DNA from 4 places in the Lysinibacillus sp. NPDC092081 genome. Region 1 is predicted to be linked to each of the others. Evidence: riboswitches for the same ligand, from Rfam matches in the RefSeq annotation. Region 1 holds a riboswitch; each other region holds the start of a gene.

Region 1 (5,665 bases):
ATCATTACCCTTCTCTTTTCAATTGGGACAGCCATTTTAATTCTCCCTGCTAGTGTAACAATCGAAGCAAAGCAAGATGCATGGATTGCAGCGATCATTGGTGTCGTTATAAGTTTACCCGTAATAAAGCTTTTCGTTGCTTTCGGAAATAGAACACCTACCCTTACATTTGTAGAGGCTAATGAAAAGATACTAGGTCGCTTTTTCGGAAAATTTACTTCGATTGGCTTTATTCTTATAGCCCTTCTTTCTGCAGGTGAATTATTATATTTCATTGGAATTTTCATGAAAACGGAAATTATGCCAGAAACACCTACGATGGCCTTTGCATTTCTGTTCAGTATTATCATTATGTATGCTGCATTTCTCGGAATTGAAGTTTTTGCTCGTTCTGCAGAAATACTATTTCCTATATTTATTTTAATTTTTATTTTCTTTGTAGTTTGTATTTCACCATCCATCAAGATTGAAAATTTACAGCCAATAATGGAAACGCCCAAAAAATCAATATTCTTTAGTATGATTCTATTTATAAGTCTTTTTTCATTCCCACTTGCTATGTTATTAACGATATTCCCTTCCGCAGTTAACGTCCAAAAATCTGCACAAAAAGGTTTTTACATTGGCTCAATTATTGGGGGGATTGTCTTAGTTACTATCATTACGCTGTCTATCCTTGTCCTAGGTCCGGCAAATACAGCATCTAGGACATTTCCAAGCTATTCATTAGCTCAAAGAATTTCAATCGGGAATTTTTTGCAGCGTATTGAAGTTATTATGGCAGCCATGTGGATTATATCAATTTATATTAGAACTTTTATGTACTTTTACGCTGCGGTCATCGGCATCGCACAAATATGTAAAATTAACAATCATCGACCGCTCATTTTTCCACTCGGAATGATAATCCTTGGACTTTCACAAATTGTTCATCCTAATATCATTCATTCAGATATTTACAATAGAGAAATATGGCCTATATTTTCCTTCGTTTTCATGATTTTTTTACCACTAGTTTTATTAATTGTCGCGAAGATTCGCAAAATTAACGGTAATCAAGGAAATAATACAAAAAGTAATTGTAGTACACAGAATGAAAGTGGTAGTAATAACGGTAATTCTATTCAAGGTGCAGGTAGCAATAACAACGTTAATTCTTCACAGAGTAATAGTAGTAGCAATAGCGGTAATGCTACAAAAGGTGAAAGTAATAGTAATAACGGTAATTCTATTCAAAGTAATAGTACCAGCACTGGCAGTAATACTTTACAAAATGAAAGTAATAGTAATAACGATAATTTTACTCAAAGTAATTGTAGCAGCACTGGCGGTAATACTACACAAAACGAAAGTAATTGTAATAACGATAATTCTACTCAAAATGATAGTAGTAGCAATAACGTTAATTCTACTCAAAGTGATAGTAGCAGTAATAACGTTAATTCTACTCAAAATGATAGTAGTAGCAATAACGTTAATTCTACTCAAAGTGATAGTAGCAGTAATAACGTTAATTCTACTCAAAGTGATAGTAGTAGCAATAACGTTAATTCTACTCAAAGTGATAGTAGCAGTAATAACGTTAATTCTACTCAAAGTGATAGTAGTAGCAATAGTGAAAATCCTTCACCGAGTAAAAGTGATAACGCTTCAAGCAATACTACACAGAATGATAGCGATACCGGCAATACTCCAAACGGTGATAAAAATAAAGATTCTCCAGAAAGTTAAACAGCATAGTGAACTCCTATGCTGATAAGTGTTGATCTCAACGAGAAGAAGTCCCCTTCCCTGCCATAGTCGAGGCACTCATCATGGAGATATCCTTTGAGGTGTTAATAGAAGCAGGTCTTCGAATGCCAAGAACCATTGGACCAACCGTATCCATCAAACGAAAACGATTTTTATTTTTTTAATTTTTTTATTGATCGGCGCTGCATTAAATATGAGGGTCTTATTAAGGGTCAAAATTCCAAGCCCACTAGACTTGCTTACTTTTATTTTTTCACCAATTAAAGATTTCATTGTCTCCCTGACAAAATAATAAGGAACTTTATGTAAAGAGAAAAGGGGTAGCGTTCATATGGAAAAAGAAATAATTAGTTCAAGACAATTTATGATCATTACCCTTCTCTCTTCAATCGGGACTGCTATTTTAATTAGCCCTGCTAGTGTAACAAGTGAAACAAAACAAGATGCCTGGATTGCAGCGATCATTAGTGTCGTTTTAAGTTTACTCTTAATAAAGCTTTTCGTTACTGTAGGAAAACGGACACCTACCCTTACATTTGTAGAGGCTAATGAAAAGATATTAGGTCGCTTTTTCGGAAAAATAACTTCGATTGGCTTTATTATTCTATCCTTTCTTTCTGCCGGTGAATTATTATATTTCATTGGCATTTTCATGAAAACATCAGTTATGCCTGAAACACCTACGATGGCCTTTGCTTTTCTGTTCAGTATTATCATTATTTATGCAGCATTTCTAGGAATTGAAGTTTTTGCCCGTTCTGCAGAAATACTATTCCCAATGTTTATTATAATTTTTATTTTTTTTGTAGTTTGTATTTCACCATCCGTCCATATGGAAAATCTACAGCCAATAATGGAAGCACCAGCAAAATCATTATTCTTTAGTATTATTCGATTAATGGGTATTTTTTCATTCCCACTTGTCATATTATTAATGATTTTTCCTTCTACTGTTAACGTCCATGAATCAGCACAAAAAGGTTTTTACATTGGCACAATTCTTGGAGGGATTGTCTTAATTGCTATCATCACACTGGCTATCCTTGTCTTAGGTCCGGCAAATACTGCTTCTAGGACATTTCCTAGCTATTCATTAGCCCAAAGAATTTCAATCGGGAATTTTTTGCAGCGTATTGAAGTTATTATGGCAGCCATGTGGATAATATCAATTTATATTAAAACTTTTATGTTTTTTTACGCTGGGGTCATCGGCATCGCACAAATATGTAAAATTAACAATCATCGACCGCTCATTTTTCCATTCGGAATGATTATCCTTGGACTTTCACAAATTGTTCATCCAAATATCATACATTCAGATATTTACAATAAAGAAACCTGGCCTATTTTTTCCTTTATTTTCGCAATCTTATTACCATTAGTTTTACTACTTGTCGCGAAAATTCGCAAAATTAACGGTAATCCAGGAAATAATACTTGTAGTACACAGAATGAAAGCGGTAGTAATAACGGAAATGCCACACAAGGTGCAGGTAGCAATAATAACGATAATTCTACTCAAAATGCAAGTAGCAACAATGCCGGGAATTCTACTCAAAATGAAAGTAATAGAAATAACGATAATTCTACTCAAACTGACAGTAGCAGCAATACCGGAAATACTTCTCAAAATGCAAGTAGCGACAATACCGGAAATACTTCTCAAAATGCAAGTACTAGTAATTACGATAATTCTACTCAAATTGATAGTAGCAGCAATACTACACAAAATGATAGCGATACCGGCAATACTCCAAACAGTGATAAAAATAAAAATTCATCAGAAAATTAACAGCATAAATGCGAAAAAAAATGATGACCCTGTAATATCAAGGTCATCATTTTTATTTGATATTAAATATGATATTCAATTTCATCAACGAAATCCCACTCGTATGGTGTTTCTTGGTATACATAGTAGTTCAACCAATTCGAGAATAATAAATGTGTATGGGCACGCCACGAATTAATCGGTTCATTTGCTGGATTATCATGTGGAAAGTAATTCACAGGTACATCAATATCTAATCCTTTCGCAACATCACGACTATATTCATCAGCTAACGTTGTCGCATCATATTCCAGATGGCCAGTAATCATAATGTTTTTATTATCCTTAGATTGCACGATGAAAACACCAGCATCTTCTGAATAAGATAGTAATCGTAAATCAGGATGATTGAGTACTTCATCAATTGATACAGATGTATAACGTGAATGTGGTGCCGTAAATGAATCACTAAAGCCACGTACTAAATCCACTGTTAAATCCGTAATGACATGAGAATATACACCTGAGCATTTAGCGGGAAGCTCAATTTTACCGATACCGTAATGATGGTATAACGCTGCCTGTGCACCCCAACATATATGTAAAACCGATGTTACGTTTGTTTTGGACCAATCCATGATTTCTGAAATTTCCTGCCAGTAGTTCACGTCTTCAAATGCCATTTTTTCTACTGGGGCACCCGTAATAATCATGCCATCATAGCGGCGATGACGAATTTGATTGAAGGTCGTGTAAAATAACTGTAAATGTGATTTACTGACATTTTTCGATTCATGCGTAGCTGTATTTAAAAATGTAATATTCACTTGTAACGGTGTATTACCTAATAAACGTAGTAATTGTAGCTCTGTTTTTTCTTTTTCCGGCATTAAATTAAAAATTAATATATTTAACGGACGGATTTGTTGGGTTTTTGCTCTATCCTCTTCCATTACGAAGATTTTTTCCTCACGTAAATGTTCTCCAGCTGGTAAGTTTTTCGGAATATTAATTGGCATCTTGCATTCCCCTCTCTTTAATTTCTCTCTGTTAAAATCATTTAGTGCTTTAGTATCAATGCACGGGCCCTGCGCAAAGTTGATTATGTCAAACGATGAAATTAAAAAATCCCCCTCATTCCATTTGAGATAGAATGAGAAGGATTTTTCCACGTTCACTCTTATCTCTCAAAGGACAAATCCTTTGCTGGAATTAGCACCTTTCTAACTTTTGTTAGAGGTTGCTGAAGCGTCATCGGGCCAAATCCCTCAACTTCTCATGATAAGATTATTTAATTAAAAAGAATTGTAACATGAACAATTAAGAATATCAATAATACATAGAATATTTTGTTATCAATCATGCATGTCATTATGTAATTTGTTAAACACTAATTCTGAAGCGAACTATGTTTATTCTATGGTAAACATGCTGTAATTATGTTAACATATACCTTTAGTAACAGAGAGGAACGTGAATAGTTTGATTAAAATTGAATTTCCAAAACCAGATTTAGTAATTCGCCAACGCGAACAAGATTTAAAGCCAGGTGATGTACCAATCACACCGTACCATGGTTTTATTGATTTCCATAAAATCACACGTGAAAACGGTGGTATTTTCTTATTCTACAATGAAGAAAACGAACTATTATTTGTCGGTAAAGCACGTAAAATTCGTCAACGTATTAAAAAGCATTTCGAGGACAATGTGTCACCAATGAAAAATCATCGTGATGAAATTTTCAAAATTGAAGTGTATGAAGTGGAAGATCCAATGGAACGTGAAATTTACGAAACGTACGCGATCAATTCATTCCGCGCTAAATACAATGTTGATAAAGTATTTTATTAATATAAAAATTACTGTTTAACAAAAAATAAGAATCTGCTCGCCTTCTGTAATGATGGCTTGCAGATTCTTTTTCAATACTTTCATTCTAAGAAAAAGGCTTTTCGTTCTTTAGTAATCCATTCCCCAAGCTCCTTATCATCGCGCTTTAATAGTCGATTGACAAGCACGTCATGCCATATATAATCTTCTAATAAATAGATATGAACAGGATCATTTGTAATAAAAGCCATTTCCTGATTTGACGGTGAGTGACCATAAATCATCTCCTGACCATCTATAGACAGAATA
Region 2 (5,665 bases), on a different contig from region 1:
GTAGCCACTACTAGTGTTAAAAAGCAGGAGAATCAATACTCTGTTACATTAGCAAACGGTAAAATGATGGAAGCAAATCATGTTGTAATGGCACTGCCAAATGAAGCGGTACAAAGTTTATTGCAGGATGAATCTTTGAACTGCTATTTTAAACAATTCAATACTGCATCCGCCATTACAATTTACTTAGGATTTGATGTACCCGATAATAGATTACCAGCAGATGGAACAGGCTATATTGTGTCACATAATTCGGATGTTATTTGTAATGCAGCAACGTGGACAAGTCACAAGTGGAAACACACCTCAGCAGAAGGGAAATTACTTGTACGACTTTTTTATAAGAGCATTAACCCTGAGTATGAGAGATTGCGTATGATGACTGATGAAGAGTTAGCAGCTGTTGCTCTAGAGGATGTAAGAATAAGCTTGGGGATCGAGGAAAAACCAACTGTTGTTGACGTGACAAAATGGATCGACCAAATGCCCAAGTACGACTTGGCACATCGTGAAGCGTTGCAAGGCCTCGTTCAAGAGCTTGAGAAAAACTATCCAAATTTATCAATAGCGGGATGCTCTTATTTTGGAGTGGGCATAGGTGCATGTATTCAAAATGGTAAAAAAATTGGTGAGGAACTTGCTGAAAAACTATCATAATTGTTTGAATTGAATCAAAATATAATGTTTTTCGTAAAATTATCCTCTGTTCTGTGAAATAGTCTTGACTCAATCGTTCGTAAAGGATATGATTCTTTTAATTATTTAAAAAATTCATACTACATTCTTATCAAGAGAAGCAGAGGGACTGGCCCTATGAAGCTTCAGCAACCAACTTATTGTCAGGTGCTAAATCCAGAAGACCGTTGTGTCGAAGATGAGAAGGAAAAACAATTACGAAACGTAAAGCCTTCTTTTTTTTTATAAAAGAAGGCTTTTTTATTTTAACTTGTTTCAGCGGGTGTCCAAACATCCGCCGAAAGAAGTTAAAGCCTCCGGCGGATGTCATGGAAATCGGAAAGGAGTGCTAAAAAGGATGTTAGCCTAAAATCATCGCATCCATGCGATAACGGCTAACTAACCTGCATCATGCAGGCCTAAGCACAAAGCCGATTCCAGACGCAATTATGCCGAGGCATAATTGATAGAAAAGGGAAGAGAGGCTAGTTTTATGGGATTGCTTGAAAGGTTAAAAACGCATGTTCTAACAGCAGATGGCGCAATTGGTACGGTTTTATACGGCTATGGCTTGGAGTACTGCCATGAGGAAATGAATGTACAGAGACCGGAATTAATTGAAAAGATTCATAGAGAATATATAGCAGCTGGTGCCGATATTATTCAAACGAACACTTACGGAGCTAATGCCATAAAATTAGCCCGCTATGGATTAGAATCTCGTGTGCAGCAGTTTAATGAAGCCGCGATAACGATTGCAAAACGAGCAGCGGTAGATGGTGGACAATTTGTCTTAGGTACTATTGGGGGAATCCGTGGTATTCGTAAAAGTGACGCAACGTTAGAGGAAATTTTAGCAACAGTTGATGAGCAGGCAACTGTTTTACTTGCAGGAAATCCAGATGGCCTTTTACTTGAAACTTATTATGATTTTGAAGAGCTAACAGCGACTTTAACAATGCTACGAGGTAAAACGAAATTACCGATTATTGCTCAAGTTTCTATGCACGAACCCGGAATTTTGCAAAATGGAATGAGCTTAAATAACGCCTTACATAAACTTGAAGCGCTAGGTGCTGATATCGTAGGTGTTAACTGTCGCTTAGGTCCTCACCATACTATACAAGCATTCGAAGGAGTAGAACTTCCTAAGAAGGCATTTATGTCAGCATATCCGAACGCCTCTCTCCTTGATTTGGAGGATGGCCGTGTTGTTTATGAGTCGGAGGCAGATTATTTTGGTCGAGCAGCTGTAGAGCTTCGTGATCAGGGGGTACGTTTAATTGGTGGCTGCTGTGGTACGACACCAAAGCATATTGCTGCAGCGAAAAAGTACTTAGATGAGCTATCCCCGGTCGAGGAAAAGTATGCAAAGCCAGAAAAAGTAGAGGTTGTACGTGAGGCAGAGCCAGCAAATTATGAGCCATTACATGTAAAAGTAAAACGTGAACGCTCGATTATTGTGGAGTTAGATACACCAAGACATTTAGAAATCGAAGGTTTTATTGAAGGTGCAAAAAAGTTATATGAAACTGGCGCGGATGTAGTCATGATGGCAGATAATTCACTCGCTTCTCCAAGGATTAGTAATGTCGCAATGGGTGCCTTGCTGAAAGAAACGCATGGGGTACGCCCATTGACACATATAACATGCCGAGATCGTAATTTAATTGGTCTACAATCACATTTAATGGGATTAAATGCACTAGGGATTCATGATATTTTAGCAGTTACTGGAGATCCGACAAAGGTAGGTGATTTTCCAGGGGCTACTAGCGTTTATGACGTCTCTTCAATGGAGCTCATCCAATTAATAAAACAGTTAAATGAAGGTGTATCTTTCTCAGGGAAACCACTTCGTAAAAAGGCGAATTTCTCTGTAGCGGCTGCATTTAATCCTAATGTACGTGTGCTCGATCGCGCTGTCTCTCGATTAGAAAAGAAAATTGAACATGGGGCAGATTATTTTATTTCACAGCCTGTTTATACAAAGGAAAAAATTGTGGAAATTTACGAGGCAACAAAGCATTTAGAAACACCAATTTATATAGGCATTATGCCAGTAACGAGCTATAAAAGTGCGGAGTTCTTGCATCATGAAGTGCCGGGTATCAAACTATCGGATGAAGCGTTAGCCCGTATGAAGGCTTGTGGCGATGATAAGGAACGCGCAACACTAGAAGGGATTGCAATTGCTAAGGAATTAGTAGAAGTAGCAGCGGAGTATTTCAATGGTATTTACCTCATCACACCGTTTTTACGCTATGATATGACACTAGAATTGATGAAATTTATTGAGCAATTGGATGAACAGAAAAAAGGGGTAAGTATAAATGGCTAAGCACTTGATTGAAGAGCAACTAGAGAAACGAATTTTAATTCTTGATGGCGCAATGGGTACAATGCTACAAAATGAAAATTTATCAGCAGAGGATTTTGGCGGCGAGGAATATGATGGCTGTAATGAAAATCTTGTGCTAACTAGACCAGATGTGCTTGAAAAAGTTCATAGAAAATATTTAGAGGCTGGCGCAGATATTATTTGTACAAATACATTTGGAAGTACACCACTTGTATTAAATGAATATGATCTTGGTGCGAAGGCAGAAGAAATTAATAAACGTGCTGTGGAAATTGCACGCAAAGTAGTGGATGAGTTTTCTACATCCGATTGGCCACGTTTTGTTGCGGGGGCTATGGGACCAACTACAAAAACCTTGTCGGTTACAGGTGGTATTACATTTGATGAGTTAGAGGAAAACTTTTATGTTCAGGCAAAGGCATTAATCGAAGCCGGATCAGATGTCCTTTTGCTAGAAACTAGTCAGGATATGCTAAATGTTAAGGCAGGAACATTGGGAGTATCTCGTGCCTTTGAAGCAACTGGAAAAGAGCTACCTGTGATGATATCGGGAACAATTGAACCGATGGGAACGACACTGGCTGGTCAAACAATTGATGCTTTTTACATTTCTATCGAGCATATTAAACCATTGTCAGTTGGCTTAAACTGTGCGACCGGACCAGAGTTTATGACGGATCATATCCGTTCACTAGCAGAGCTTTCAACAGGCTATATTAGCTGTTATCCGAATGCAGGCTTACCTGATGAGGAAGGCTGCTATCATGAATCACCTGAATCACTGTCACAAAAGCTAAAAGGCTTTGCAGAAAAGGGCTGGCTGAATATAGTTGGAGGATGCTGTGGTACAACGCCAGCGCATATTGCCGCTATTCGAGAAGTGCTAAAGGACAAAAAGCCTCGTCAATTACCAGATGCAACACATGGTCATGTAGTATCAGGTATAGAGCCATTAGTGTATGACGATTCTATGCGTCCATTATTTATTGGGGAACGGACAAATGTCATCGGCTCTCGTAAGTTTAAAAATTTAATTATTGATGGGAAGTTTGAGGAAGCGGCAGAAATTGCGCGAGCTCAAGTGAAAAATGGAGCACATGTTATCGATATATGTTTAGCAAATCCTGACCGCGATGAACTAGCGGATATACGTGGCTTTATGCAGGAGGTTGTAAAAAAAGTAAAAGTACCTCTTGTGATTGACTCAACAGATGAAAAAGTAATTGAGGAAGCACTTAAGTTTTCTCAAGGGAAAGCTATCATTAATTCGATTAACTTAGAGGATGGCGAGGAGCGTTTTGACGCAGTCTTACCGCTAGTGAAAAAATATGGTGCATCTTTAGTTGTGGGGACAATTGATGAGCAAGGCATGGCGGTTGATCGACACCGCAAGCTAGAGATTGCTGAGCGTTCATATAAATTGTTAACAGAAAAATGGGGTATTGCTCCTGAAGATATTATATTTGACCCACTAATGTTCCCTGTAGGTACAGGAGATGAACAGTATATTGGCTCAGCGCTTGAAACAGTGGAAGGAATTCGCCTTATTAAAGAAAAAATGCCTCGTACATTAACGGTGCTTGGTGTAAGTAATATTTCGTTCGGATTACCACCAGTAGGTCGTGAAGTATTAAACGCTGTGTATTTATATCACTGTACACAGGCTGGTTTAGATTATGCAATTGTGAATACGGAGAAGCTAGAACGTTATGCATCCATTCCTGAGGAGGAAATTAAGCTAGCAAATGATCTACTCTTTCATACAAATGATGAAACATTAGCAGTCTTTACGGATTTCTATCGTGATAAAAAGAAGGAAAAAACAGAGGCAGATATTCCAAAAACAGTAGAAGGTCGCTTAGCTTACTATATTTTAGAGGGTACAAAAGAAGGGCTTATTGAAGATTTAGAGGCTGCTCGTGAAATTTTCGAAACACCGCTTGCTATTATTAATGGACCATTAATGGATGGAATGGCAGAGGTTGGCAGCTTATTTAACGATAATCAGCTGATCGTAGCAGAAGTATTACAATCAGCAGGGGTTATGAAGGCAGCGGTGGCACATTTAGAGCAATTTATGGAGAAAGATGAAGAGAGTGCTGGCAAGGGGAAGATGGTACTTGCAACTGTAAAAGGCGATGTGCATGATATTGGGAAAAACCTTGTTGATATTATTTTAAGTAATAATGGCTATAGGGTGATTGATCTTGGCATCAAAGTAACACCTGCCCAGTTAATAGAAGCGATTCGCAAGGAAAAGCCAGATTTCATCGGGCTTTCAGGCTTACTTGTAAAATCAGCGCAGCAAATGGTTATTACAGCTCAAGATTTCAAGGAAGCAGGTATTGACGTACCTATTTTAGTAGGGGGAGCGGCATTATCCCGTCGCTTTACTGAAACAAAAATTGCCGGCGAATATAATGGACCTGTCATTTATTCAAAGGATGCGATGCAAGGATTAGAGCAGGCAAATCGGTTAATGGGGATAGATACACGTGCAGATTTCTTAGCTGAAATTAAGGAATCGCGTGAAAAACGCTTAGAGGCAGACGAAAAAAGAGCGGCTCGCCCTGCAAAAGAAATAACTGTAAAGCCTGTGCGCACGGTAAAGGAAGCGACTGTCTTTCT
Region 3 (5,665 bases), on a different contig from region 1:
TGCTGTATAAGCTTCCACAACACCTGGATCAACTTCTAAAAGTGCCGTTTCCATAAGTCGCGCAATATAAGGCGCTGTATAAACAACAAGCGGCACAATAACACCTTTTACCCCAATAGTCGTGCCGACAATTAGCTTCGTGAACGGTAAAATGAAGAATAGTAAAATAATGAACGGTACAGAGCGAATAATATTAATAAATAAATTGAAAAATTGATAGAGAAATTTATTTTCAAACGATTGTCCCGGACGAGTTAAAACGATTAAAAGCCCTAACGGAATTCCGATTAAAATAGAAAAGAATAATGAAATCCCGACCATTTGGAAGGTTTCGATAATGGATTTCCCAATGACATCTGACCAATCTGCAAAGAAGCTTTGAATGCTATTCATTTAATTCGCCTCCTAATTCCTCAACACTTACCCCGTTTTCTGCAAAATACTTAAGTGCTTTTTCTACGATATGTGCCTCACCGTGTAGATGCACGACAATATTACCGACAATGCCGTTTTTTAATTCAATGATATTGGCTGTTAAAATATTTGGTTGTACATCATAAACTTTGCTCACTTCTGCAAGTAATGGTTTCCCTGTACTTTCGCCAAGGAATGTTAAACGAATAACACTTCCCGAAACATTTAATTGCTCGATAAGGGAAGGGGATAAATTACGTTGAGAAATGGTATTTAAAAACTTTCGGGTCGTTGGATGCTGAGGCTTCGAAAATAGTTCTATAGCAGAGCCATATTCCACAACCGTCCCTGATTCAAGAACAGATACATCATCGCAAATTTTTTGAATAACATTCATTTCATGTGTAATGAGTAAAATAGTGATGCCTAGCTCACGATTAATTTTCAAGAGAAGCTCAAGAATAGCATCAGTTGTTTCAGGATCGAGTGCACTTGTCGCTTCATCACTGAGCAAAATTTCAGGTTCTTGGGCAAGGGCACGTGCAATAGCGACACGTTGCTTTTGACCACCTGAAAGCTGGCTAGGATAACTATCTAATTTTTCTGTTAGGCCAACAATTTCTGCATATTTTGCAACGCGTTTTTTCACTTCGGAGTCGTTATAGCCAAGAAGCTTTAAGGGTACCGAAATATTGTTGTAAACAGTCGCTGTTTTTAAGAGGTTAAAATGCTGGAAGATCATCCCGATTTTTTGACGGGTTTTGCGAAGGTCGTTTAGAGAAAGGGAAGTAATATCTACATGATCGATTAATACCTTTCCTGTTGTTGGACGCTCTAATAAATTGACACAGCGAATAAGAGTACTTTTTCCTGCACCACTATAGCCAATAACTCCATGAATTTCACCTTTTTTGACATGTAAGTTAATACCATTTACTGCTTTGACAATACCCTTTTTAGTTTTAAATTCTTTTGTTATATTTTCTAATTGGATCATACTGTGATATCTCCTTTCTAAGTCCTTCTATAAAGCAAGAATCTGCTAGCTTTCCTGTAGGAGTCTCGCAGATTCTCGATTTTATGAAAGGTCCTTAATCGTTACTTACCAGCTTGGAATTATAGCACCTTTGAATTCCTCTTCAATAAATTTGCGTACTTCATCAGATTGATAAGCTTCAACGAATTTCTTAATCGTTGGGTCGTCCTTGTTTTCAGCACGTACCGCAATGTAATTTACATATGGAGAGTCCGTAGATTCTAAAAGAATGGAGTCTTTTTTAGGATCAATGCCAGCTTCAAGAGCGAAGTTCGTATTAATGGCTGCTATATCTACTTCACTAAGCTGCTTCGGAATTTGTGCGGCCTCTAATTCAATGAATTTTAAGTTCTTTTTGTTTTCTTCCACGTCGCGGATAGATGCTGTTAAATCTGCTCCGTCTTTTAATTTAATATAGCCCGCCTCTTGAAGGACAAATAGGGCACGAGCCCCGTTTGTTGGATCATTTGGTAATCCGAATGTTGCACCATCAGGAACGTCTTCTAATGATTTATATTTCTCAGAGTATATGCCCATAGGAGTTAAAATTGTTTTTCCTACTGGTACTAAATCTGTATTGTGATCTTTGTTAAATGCATCGAGGAATGGCTTGTGTTGATAGCTGTTTACATCAAGATCACCCTCGGCTAACGATGTATTTGGTAACACATAATCAGAGAAAGTTTTTAGTTCCACCTCTAAGCCCTTTTCTTTGGCAACTTTTGCAGCAACCTCTGCAATTTGTTCGTGTGGACCAGAAGTTACACCTACTACGATTTTATGTTCATTAATAGCCTTACTTTGACTATCTTCTTTAGTACCACAGCCTACTAATGCTGCTACCAATGTGAGACTCGCTAAACCTAGTAAAAATTTGTTTTTCTTTTTCATGAGAAAACCTCCAAAGTTATTTTTTCGGTTTTTAAAAATAAAAAAACCCTCTTAAAAAAACTAAGAGAGGCTCATGAAAAAACGTCCTCTCTTATCTTTCAAACGATGATCGTTTGCAGGATTTAGCACCTTCCTTAAAAAAGGAGGTTGCCGAGCTTCATAGGGCCAGTCCCTCAGCTACTCTTGATAAGAGATTTATAATATTTTTTTGTAAATCCGATAAAACTAATATAGATTATAGTATATAGTAAGTCAATCGAATTTTTAAAATTTTTTATTTTATTATAATATTTCGTTGAAAAAGAATCCGCTAGAAGAAGGGGGGGAGCAACCAAAAAGATAGTGAAATGAAAAAACTGTCCCCGTAGCCAAGTTTGAGCTAATGGAACAGTTTTTTGGTTGAGTCTACTCAGGTAGGGAGATTGAAATGTTCATAAGCTAAATAAGTTTAATTTTTCAATTCTGCTAATTGCTTCACGTAAGCGGTCTTCGCTAACAAGTAAACCAACCCGAACATAGCCTTCACCATATTGACCGAAGCCATTGCCTGCAGCTACTGCGATATCAGCTTTGTCGAGCAATAAATCGGCAAATTGTTCACTCGTAAAACCTAGCGGAACAGGAAGCCAGGCAAAGAAAGAGCCTCTCGGTGCTGTTACTTGCCAACCAATTCGCTGAGCTTCTTCGATCAGGACGTTTCGTCGACGCTCATAAGTCGCTCTTAGCTTATCCGCGCAACTCTGGGAAGCAGTAAGTGCAACTGCCGCGGCTTGTTGCACTGCAGGGAATTGGCTACAAAATAGATGATCTTGAATAAGGTTAATGGCTGCAACAATATCGGGATTACCAACTGCAAAACCAATGCGCCAGCCTGCCATATTATACGTTTTTGATAATGTATACATTTCAATACCGACATCTTTAGCACCGTCAGCTTGCAAGAAACTGATAGGTCTATTGCCGTCAAATCCGATCGCCCCGTAGGCAAAATCATGTGATACGATAATATTATGCTCTTTTGCAAAGCGTACTGTTTCCTCGAAAAATTCAAGTGTTGCCGTACCACCAGTTGGGTTATTCGGGTAATTCAAGTAAAGCAGCTTCGCCTTTTCCTTTATTTCATCGGATAAAGCATTATAATCTGGCAAGAAATCATTTTCTGCAAAAAGTGGCATGACTTCAAAATTAACATCGCTTAATACGACACCAGATAAGTAATCTGGATATCCAGGATCCGGTAATAGCATTGTATCACCGGGATTTAAAACGGCTAACGGTAGCTCAACAAGACCGATTTTCGTACCACCGAGAATAGCTACCTCTGTTTCAGGGTCAATGTCAACATTGTATTCACGTTTGTAGAAGCTTGCTGCTGCTTGGCGTAATTCTGCTATGCCGCGAAATGGAGAGTATTTATGATTTTGTGGATTTTCTGCTGCCTCCTGTAATGCTTTAATAATATGTGGAGGAGTGGGTTGATCTGGATTACCTTGACCAAGATTGATAACATCACGCCCTTCAGCTAGAGCAGCGTTTACTTTTTGCACAAGTGCTGCAAAAAATTGAGTTGGGAGTTGCTGTAGTTTTTTTGAGAATTCCATGCATGTCCACCTTTTTCAGAATATAATAATTATTAAAGATATGATGCACATAATATTACTTTTTTTAGTAATTGTCTAGAGCCTTTTCAGTTAACTAAAAACTAAAAGAGACCCAATTATATATATGAGGTGAAAAAATTGAACAAAGTTTCATATTTTATCGTCAATGCTTTTACTACAGAACTTTACAAGGGAAATCCCGCAGCAGTCTGTTTACTTGATTCAACAATACCTGAGTCGACTATGCAGAAAATTGCTCAGGAGATCCCCGTACCAACAACAGCTTTTGTCCAAAAGAAAGATAATGATTTTTTTCTTAGATGGTTTACGCCAGCAAAGGAAATACCGATTTGTGGACATGGAACAATCGCTAGCGCTTTTTTACTCTGGAAACAAGGGATTGTACCCGTCAACTCGGCAATTACATTCCAGACTTTAAGTGGTCCTTTGCAAGCAATTTGGCTGGATGAACTAGTTAAAATAACAATTAAGAAGTACCAGTTAGAAGAGATTGAATGTCCTGTGGAGCTTGAAGAATGGCTTGGGTTGAAACCAACATATGTAGGAAAAACAGAATTGGATTATATAGTGGAGCTAAGTCACGAAGAGTATATTGCAGATTTTAAAGCTGATTTTCCTGCGATGAAACAGTTCCCTGTACGTGGTGTTTGTATTACAAGCATTTCTAAGGATGAGGGAATTGATATTGTCTCAAGATTCTTTTCTCCTGCACAAGGCATTGATGAAGACCATGTAAATGGTTCCACTCATGGAGCGTTAGGACCTTACTGGTGTGCAAAATTATCAAAAGAAAGCATCGTTAGCAAACAGCTTTCAAAACGTGGTGGATTATTGTACGTTACACCAAAAGTAGAAGATGTTGCTATTGCAGGTTCGGCAGTTCAAGTATTAAGTGGAGAAATATTAATCTAAATATTGAGCTTAAACCATGGAAGTAAGGTTGATTTATTGTAGTATAAATACAGAAAAGTACTGTCTAGAGGAGGAATAACAATGAAAATCGGTTGTATCCAATTAAACGTAGGCTTTGGCAAAGTAGAAGAAAATTTTGCTCGCGCTGAGGACAAGATTCGTGAAGCAGCAAAACAAGGTGCAGAAATTATTGTACTACCGGAGATGTGGAATACAGGCTATGCACTTGAAAAATTACCAGAGCTCGCAGATGTGGATGGAGAGCGTTCGAAAGCATTTTTATCGGATCTAACGAAAGAGCTTGGCGTACACATTGTTGGTGGCTCTGTTTCAACAAAGAAGGGCGATAAATTTTACAACACGATGTATACGTTTGATAAGAATGGTGAGTTAGTAGGTGAATATAACAAGGCACATCTTTTCCGTTTGATGGACGAGCATTTATATTTAGAAGCAGGGGATGAAATGAATCGCTTTACTCTTGGAGATATCGAGGCTGCAGGAGTGATTTGCTATGATATTCGCTTCCCTGAATGGCTACGTGCTCACGCCTTAGAGGGAGCAAAGGTATTGTTCGTACCGGCGCAATGGCCGACACCACGTATTGATCATTGGAAAACATTGCTGCAAGCACGTGCCATTGAAAATCAATGCTTTGTGGTCGCTGTTAATCGTATTTCTAGAAAGGTAGAAAACTTCAATGGTCAATCAATGATTATTCAACCATGGGGCGAAGTGCTTTGGGTTGGTGCAGAGGATGAAGAAGTAGCTGTCATCGACGTGGACTTTT
Region 4 (5,665 bases), on a different contig from region 1:
TTTTGCCGTAATATATCTGGATTCATATCAATATAGCGGATTGGGCGATTAAGAAGTGTAGATATTTTTTCTGCTATTTCTGCATAACTAAACATCTCTTCACCTGTAAGTGTATATATTTGTCCAGCCAAATTCTTGTTCATTAAAACTTCTACTGCAACATCTGCAATATCTCTGCAATCAATAAAATTACATTGTGCTTCTTTCATGCAACCCAAAAACGTCCCTTGTGAAGAAATTGTTGGCGCCAATCGCAGTAGGTTTTGCATAAATGCATATGGACGTAAAATAGTATATTGTAAATTAGATTCTATTAATGTTTGTTCAATTTCTTGATGCCAAAGCGCTACAGTTACCGGACTAATTTCCTGATACAGTGGACTAGATATTTTCACAATGTGCTTAATACCAACTTCTGTAGCTTTGCGAACAATTGATTTTTCAATTTCAACTTGTTCAGGACTATTAGATAGCGCCAGAAAAAGTTGGCTAGCCCCAGTGAGTGCACGGTGTAACGAATTCAGATCGGAGATATCTTCTGATACAAACTCAATGCTAGAAGAATCTAAATCTCTAACTTCATTTATTAACTTTTCAGGATTTCTACTAACTGCTCGTGTAGGCACCCCCCGCTCCATTAAACGTTTTACTAACTCACTACCAATTGCTCCTGTTGCTCCAATAACCACTATCATTTTTTATCTCCTCCATTTTGAACATTATTATGAATGACACACTTCCATCTCCACGCTACTAGTGTACAAGCGATTGTTGCAGATAGAGGTAAGTCAATCCAAACAAAATTTAAAGCACTAATTTGCTGACTCTGAATAAAAAACTCTAATAAACCAAATAATATACTGGCAGCTATTAGACCGAATAAAAATCCTATGACAGAAAATAAGCCTACCACTCTAGTTTTGTGCTCAAACACAATCCAACTTCTAAAATTCCCACGCTTTTGTAACCATAATCCGATTAGCAAAGCAAACAGTGCTGAAGCCCCTCCAATAGTGGTACAAGCTCTTATAGATAATGCAACATCACTAGTAAATAGCCCACCAATACCAGCCATGATGGAAGGCATCACATACGCTAACAATACTTCTTGCCAAAGAACGAAAGCTTTTTGACCATTATCAGAAGCATTTTTGCAATGAATGTTCTCCACTCCATTAACAGATTTCATTGTTTATATAAAACCTCCTTTTTTCACCCAACAATATAATTAGGCACCTAACTATATTGCAGAAAGGAAAGCTAGCTTTTTCTAGCTAACCTTTCAACAGCACCTCTATTTGTTTAAACTATCTTCATTTACTACAATTCCTTGTGTAATTCTATCTAACAAATCAAGGAATACTTTACGCTCTTCGATACTTAATAAGCTAACTATTGATTCCAACCAGGCAAAATGCTCCGGAGCCATTTCTATAAGTTTCTCTCTCCCCTTCTCAGTTAGAGTTACTAATTTTAGACGGCCATCTTCGGGGCTTAATCGTCGAGAAACTAGGCCATCTCTTTTTAAAATATCAATAAGGCCTGTAACCGTAGCTCTTGTAATTCCAAGATGCTCTGCCAATTGTGAAGGTAATTCCTCCCCTCCATGGTCTTCAAGATCTGCTAATAATCGATAACGTCCTGTAGATAAATCAAATTTAGAGAAATGGTTCTCTGCAGCATTTCCAAGCATAGCTCCAGCTGCCATCAATCTAGATGCGACAAGTATAGACTGTGCATCAACATCTAGTTGATAGCGTTCTATTTGACGCTTAGATTGGATAAACGAAGGAACTGCATTCATATCATTCACTTTATTTTTATCATTAATCATGAGAATAGTATGGCACCTAACTACTTTTGTGTCAAATAATCTTTTATTTTTTTCCCGTATAGTTACATGTAGAGATATAAAAGCTAGCGTCATTATAAAAATTTTTACAACCGGAGTTTTTAACCTTGTATCCCTATTGAACTTGTAAACTATAAACAAATATGTTAAAGTGTTCGTAAACATTATTTCTGAAAATTCTTATATCGCATTTTCTTATCAAGAGAGACAGAGGGATTGGCCCTATGAAGTCTCAGCAACCAGCCTATAGGTATGGTGCTAATTCCAATTGGCAAAAATTTAGCCTTGAAGATGAGAAGACTTACTTCAGTTGCTTTGCACAAGAGTCCTCTTCTTTAAGGAGGACTCTTTTTTATTGTTGCATTCAAAATAATTAAAAGAAAGCAGGGAACTACTATGGCAAACGAACTTTTACAAGCGATTCAACTATTAAAATCAAAAGAATGGGTAGATTTAACACATACATTTGGTCCAAATTCTCCACATTTCTTTATGTTGGATGATGCAAAATTTGAAACATTATTTTCGCACGATGATGGCTTCTTTGCACAGCAATTCACTTTCACTGGGCAATACGGAACACATATCGACCCACCTATCCATTTTGTGCGAGATACACGCTATTTAGAAGATTTGGATCTAAAAGAACTAGTGCTACCACTAATCGTTATTGATAAATCGAAGGAAGCTGAAATTAATAACGATTACTCGTTAAGTGTTCAAGATATTCTTGACTTTGAAGCTGAATATGGAGAAATTGAAGCAGGTACCTTTGTTGCGCTGCGTACCGATTGGAGTAAACGTTGGCCAGATAAGGAGTCTTTCAGCAACAAGGACGCTGATGGTAATAATCATATTCCTGGCTGGGGATTAGAATCGTTACAATTTTTATTCAACGAACGAAAAGTGAGTGCTATTGGCCACGAAACTTTTGATACAGATTCAGCAGCTGATTTTCGTAAAAATGGTAAATTAGACAGCGAATATTTTGTGCTAGAGCAAGATACTTACCAAATTGAGCTTATGACAAATTTAGATAAGTTACCTCCAAAAGGCGCTGCTATATTCAATATTGTGCCAAAGCCTGAAAAAGCATCTGGATTCCCTGTCCGTTCATTTGCAATATTACCTTAATATAGCAACAGGTCTGATTCAATAAATATTGAATCAGACCTTTCTTAATTTAAAATTTATTTAGATGAATTCTTTCTTTTGAAAACAAAATAAACGATCAACATAATTATGATGAACAATACTATGAGATAAATACTGTAGCGGGATAAATATAACCCAACATAATGCCATTTCTCTCCAAGTACCTTCCCTAAGGTAATAAAAGTAAATGTCCATATAGTTGCTCCCGTATAAGCAAAGAAAGCAAATTTTTTATAAGGATAATTATTAATAGCCGCAATATATGCTGTAAGATGACGCACACCAGGAATAAAATATCCTATTAATAATAATCCCGGCCCTATTTTTGCAAACAACTTTTTAGTAAAATCAATTCTCTGCTCAGTAATATGAATTTTCGAACCGTATTTTTGCAATAAAGGTAGTCCGAATCTATAGCCTATATAGTAGCTCAGGGTAATTCCCCCTGCCGCACCTACGATAGCGCTGATTAAAGCTGGGATATGTGCGAGAGTTTCGCGATAAACGCTATACCCTACATATGTTAAAAATATCTCATCTGGAAGTGGCAGCCCAACAATCCCTCCAACTAGGATAAGAATGATGCCAAAATATCCGTAATGTTCAATAAGAGATTGCACGTGATGCGCCATAAATCCATCCCACCTAAAGCGTAATAATTTTTAATAGTTAGCTTTATAATAACTCAAAGGAGACAACATTATGAGTATTAAGGATTTAATACAGTTTTCTCCACTAAATTACTTGTAACTCACGTAGAGCATAATCAATACCATCCTCAGCTGATTTCTTTGTTACATAATCAGCGACATTTTTTAATGCTTCGCTACCATTGCCCATTGCAATACCAAAGCCAACCTGCTCCAGCATGTCAATATCATTATCTCCATCACCAAAAGCAAGTGCTTCCTCAGGACTCAAGTCGAAATAATCTAGTACAGCCTGGACAGCAATAGATTTGGAAACATCATGTTGCAAAACATTTGTAATGTAAGGATGCCACCTTTTAAATAATAGATGAGGAAATTTTGAAGTATACTTTTTCTCTATATCCTCATCACCATATAAACACATTAAATAAACCTCTTGCGCTAAAATATCTTCATTAATATCAGGGAACTCTAGCAAAGATAATGTTTCTTGCATAGCTTTTAATGTCTTTTCTTCTTGGACGTTATTCATTGACAATTGTTCTGTAAAAAACGATAGACTTTGTTTATTTTCATCAGCAAAAGCCTTAACTACCTGGACAATTTCTTTAGCAACAGGTATTTTATGTATTACTTGATCTTGATGCTTAACATAAGCACCATTAGCTGTAATAAACGTTTCTATGCCTATACTTCTTAAATCCTGGCACATTGATAATGGTCTTCCTGTAGCAGCAACAATATGAATCCCTTTGTTTTTCAATTGCTCAATAGCGTTCCTTGTACTCTCTTCAATACGACCATCTTCATAATTAACAAGCGTCCCATCTACGTCAAAAAATACAATTTTATAATCCATCGTTCGCTCCTTATCGTTTTACATAATTTCATTAGGTATATCCATTAGAGAAACATCATAAAGCTTGGGTTGACTCCTTTTTATCGGTAAACAACAATCAAATATTTCCCTAGTCAATATACTTGTAATTTTACATTAAGTAACATCTTTATATCAAAATTAATTATAGGTATTATTACCTATAAAAATAACTTTATAATACGAAAATCAGTAGCCATTTAATTAAACAATTGTACGTATTTTGACAAACTAAAACAAATGTATAACTTCCTTCACCTACACCGATAAATACTATTACAGGTACATATCGATATTTCAAATAACTAAGAAAGTATTGAACATTTTTATTTTAATAATTCCAAAGGAGTATACCAAAGAACATAGAATTGTTAAAATAAAAGAAATTAAATTAAATATATTGAACGATATTATCCATCGTATAAATAGAACAAAAGAAATATATCCACATTCATCCCATCACCGTCAAAGGTGGGAGTCTTCTACTGAATGAAGATAATTATTTGGATGTAAAGGAGTTGATTCTTATGGCATTTAATATTTACTACTATGAAAGTAGTGTGGATTGCAAGTTTTGCAAAAAGCATTTTACCACATATAAAGTACGCCCTAATCGATATAAAGTTATCGAAGAACAAACGGACTTCATGCCAGTTTATGAGGGTTTAAACCCGTTATTGTATGAGGTTGCCGTTTGTCCACATTGTGGCTATGCTTACCACAAATCTATGACAAGAACATACGGTCCTTTCTTGCTTCTTATTGATGAACTGTACATAAAAGAGCTACAAAAACCAATGGATATGTGCAAGGAACGTACGATCGATGATGCCATTGTAAGCTTTAAATTAGCTTATCTTGTATCAAGAGCCTCAATGGAAGAGTCACTTCTTATGGCCAATTTCGCGTTAAAAATAGCCTGGCTATATCGCTTAAAAAATGATGATGAATCGGAAATGCGCTACCTTTTTGCTGCAAGGGACTTTTACAGCAAATCTTTTGCATCCAATCAAGAGGGCGGAGAGAGAATTCAATTTTTACATGCAGAATTAAGCCTTCGACTCGGAGATATTGCTGAGGCGAAAAAAGGATTCTCTCGACTAATAGCAGATCGAAATGTTTCCAATAAAT

The links. Region 1 has a riboswitch for S-adenosylmethionine ahead of metA (homoserine O-acetyltransferase MetA). Riboswitches for the same ligand answer to the same signal wherever they lie in the genome.
Region 2: linked by a shared signal. The riboswitch ahead of ACIQLB_RS20340 (bifunctional homocysteine S-methyltransferase/methylenetetrahydrofolate reductase) and the one ahead of metA (homoserine O-acetyltransferase MetA) in region 1 are both predicted to bind S-adenosylmethionine.
Region 3: linked by a shared signal. The riboswitch ahead of ACIQLB_RS11690 (MetQ/NlpA family ABC transporter substrate-binding protein) and the one ahead of metA (homoserine O-acetyltransferase MetA) in region 1 are both predicted to bind S-adenosylmethionine.
Region 4: linked by a shared signal. The riboswitch ahead of ACIQLB_RS10895 (cyclase family protein) and the one ahead of metA (homoserine O-acetyltransferase MetA) in region 1 are both predicted to bind S-adenosylmethionine.

What each region holds. Positions count from the first base shown of each region.
Region 1 covers NZ_JBIVRU010000004.1:71,475-77,139, reverse strand. Annotated here, with positions in the region: gene ACIQLB_RS09380 (endospore germination permease) at 1-1,731, shown strand, start outside; partial or broken gene ACIQLB_RS09375 (spore germination protein) at 1,767-1,889, shown strand; gene ACIQLB_RS09370 (endospore germination permease) at 2,084-3,544, shown strand; gene metA (homoserine O-acetyltransferase MetA) at 3,607-4,542, opposite strand; SAM riboswitch class I at 4,701-4,811, opposite strand; gene ACIQLB_RS09360 (nucleotide excision repair endonuclease) at 5,006-5,377, shown strand; gene ACIQLB_RS09355 (TrmB family transcriptional regulator) at 5,458-5,665, opposite strand, start outside.
Region 2 covers NZ_JBIVRU010000019.1:44,750-50,414, forward strand. Annotated here, with positions in the region: gene ACIQLB_RS20335 (protoporphyrinogen oxidase) at 1-657, shown strand, start outside; SAM riboswitch class I at 782-881, shown strand; gene ACIQLB_RS20340 (bifunctional homocysteine S-methyltransferase/methylenetetrahydrofolate reductase) at 1,169-3,016, shown strand; gene metH (methionine synthase) at 3,009-5,665, shown strand, end outside.
Region 3 covers NZ_JBIVRU010000006.1:60,834-66,498, forward strand. Annotated here, with positions in the region: gene ACIQLB_RS11680 (methionine ABC transporter permease) at 1-393, opposite strand, end outside; gene ACIQLB_RS11685 (methionine ABC transporter ATP-binding protein) at 386-1,411, opposite strand; gene ACIQLB_RS11690 (MetQ/NlpA family ABC transporter substrate-binding protein) at 1,517-2,341, opposite strand; SAM riboswitch class I at 2,430-2,534, opposite strand; gene ACIQLB_RS11695 (pyridoxal phosphate-dependent aminotransferase) at 2,773-3,942, opposite strand; gene ACIQLB_RS11700 (PhzF family phenazine biosynthesis protein) at 4,081-4,875, shown strand; gene ACIQLB_RS11705 (carbon-nitrogen family hydrolase) at 4,957-5,665, shown strand, end outside.
Region 4 covers NZ_JBIVRU010000005.1:129,714-135,378, forward strand. Annotated here, with positions in the region: gene ACIQLB_RS10880 (SDR family NAD(P)-dependent oxidoreductase) at 1-695, opposite strand, end outside; gene ACIQLB_RS10885 (hypothetical protein) at 692-1,189, opposite strand; gene ACIQLB_RS10890 (MarR family winged helix-turn-helix transcriptional regulator) at 1,295-1,834, opposite strand; SAM riboswitch class I at 2,045-2,150, shown strand; gene ACIQLB_RS10895 (cyclase family protein) at 2,249-2,986, shown strand; gene ACIQLB_RS10900 (DedA family protein) at 3,043-3,639, opposite strand; gene ACIQLB_RS10905 (Cof-type HAD-IIB family hydrolase) at 3,743-4,516, opposite strand; gene ACIQLB_RS10910 (DUF2225 domain-containing protein) at 5,062-5,665, shown strand, end outside.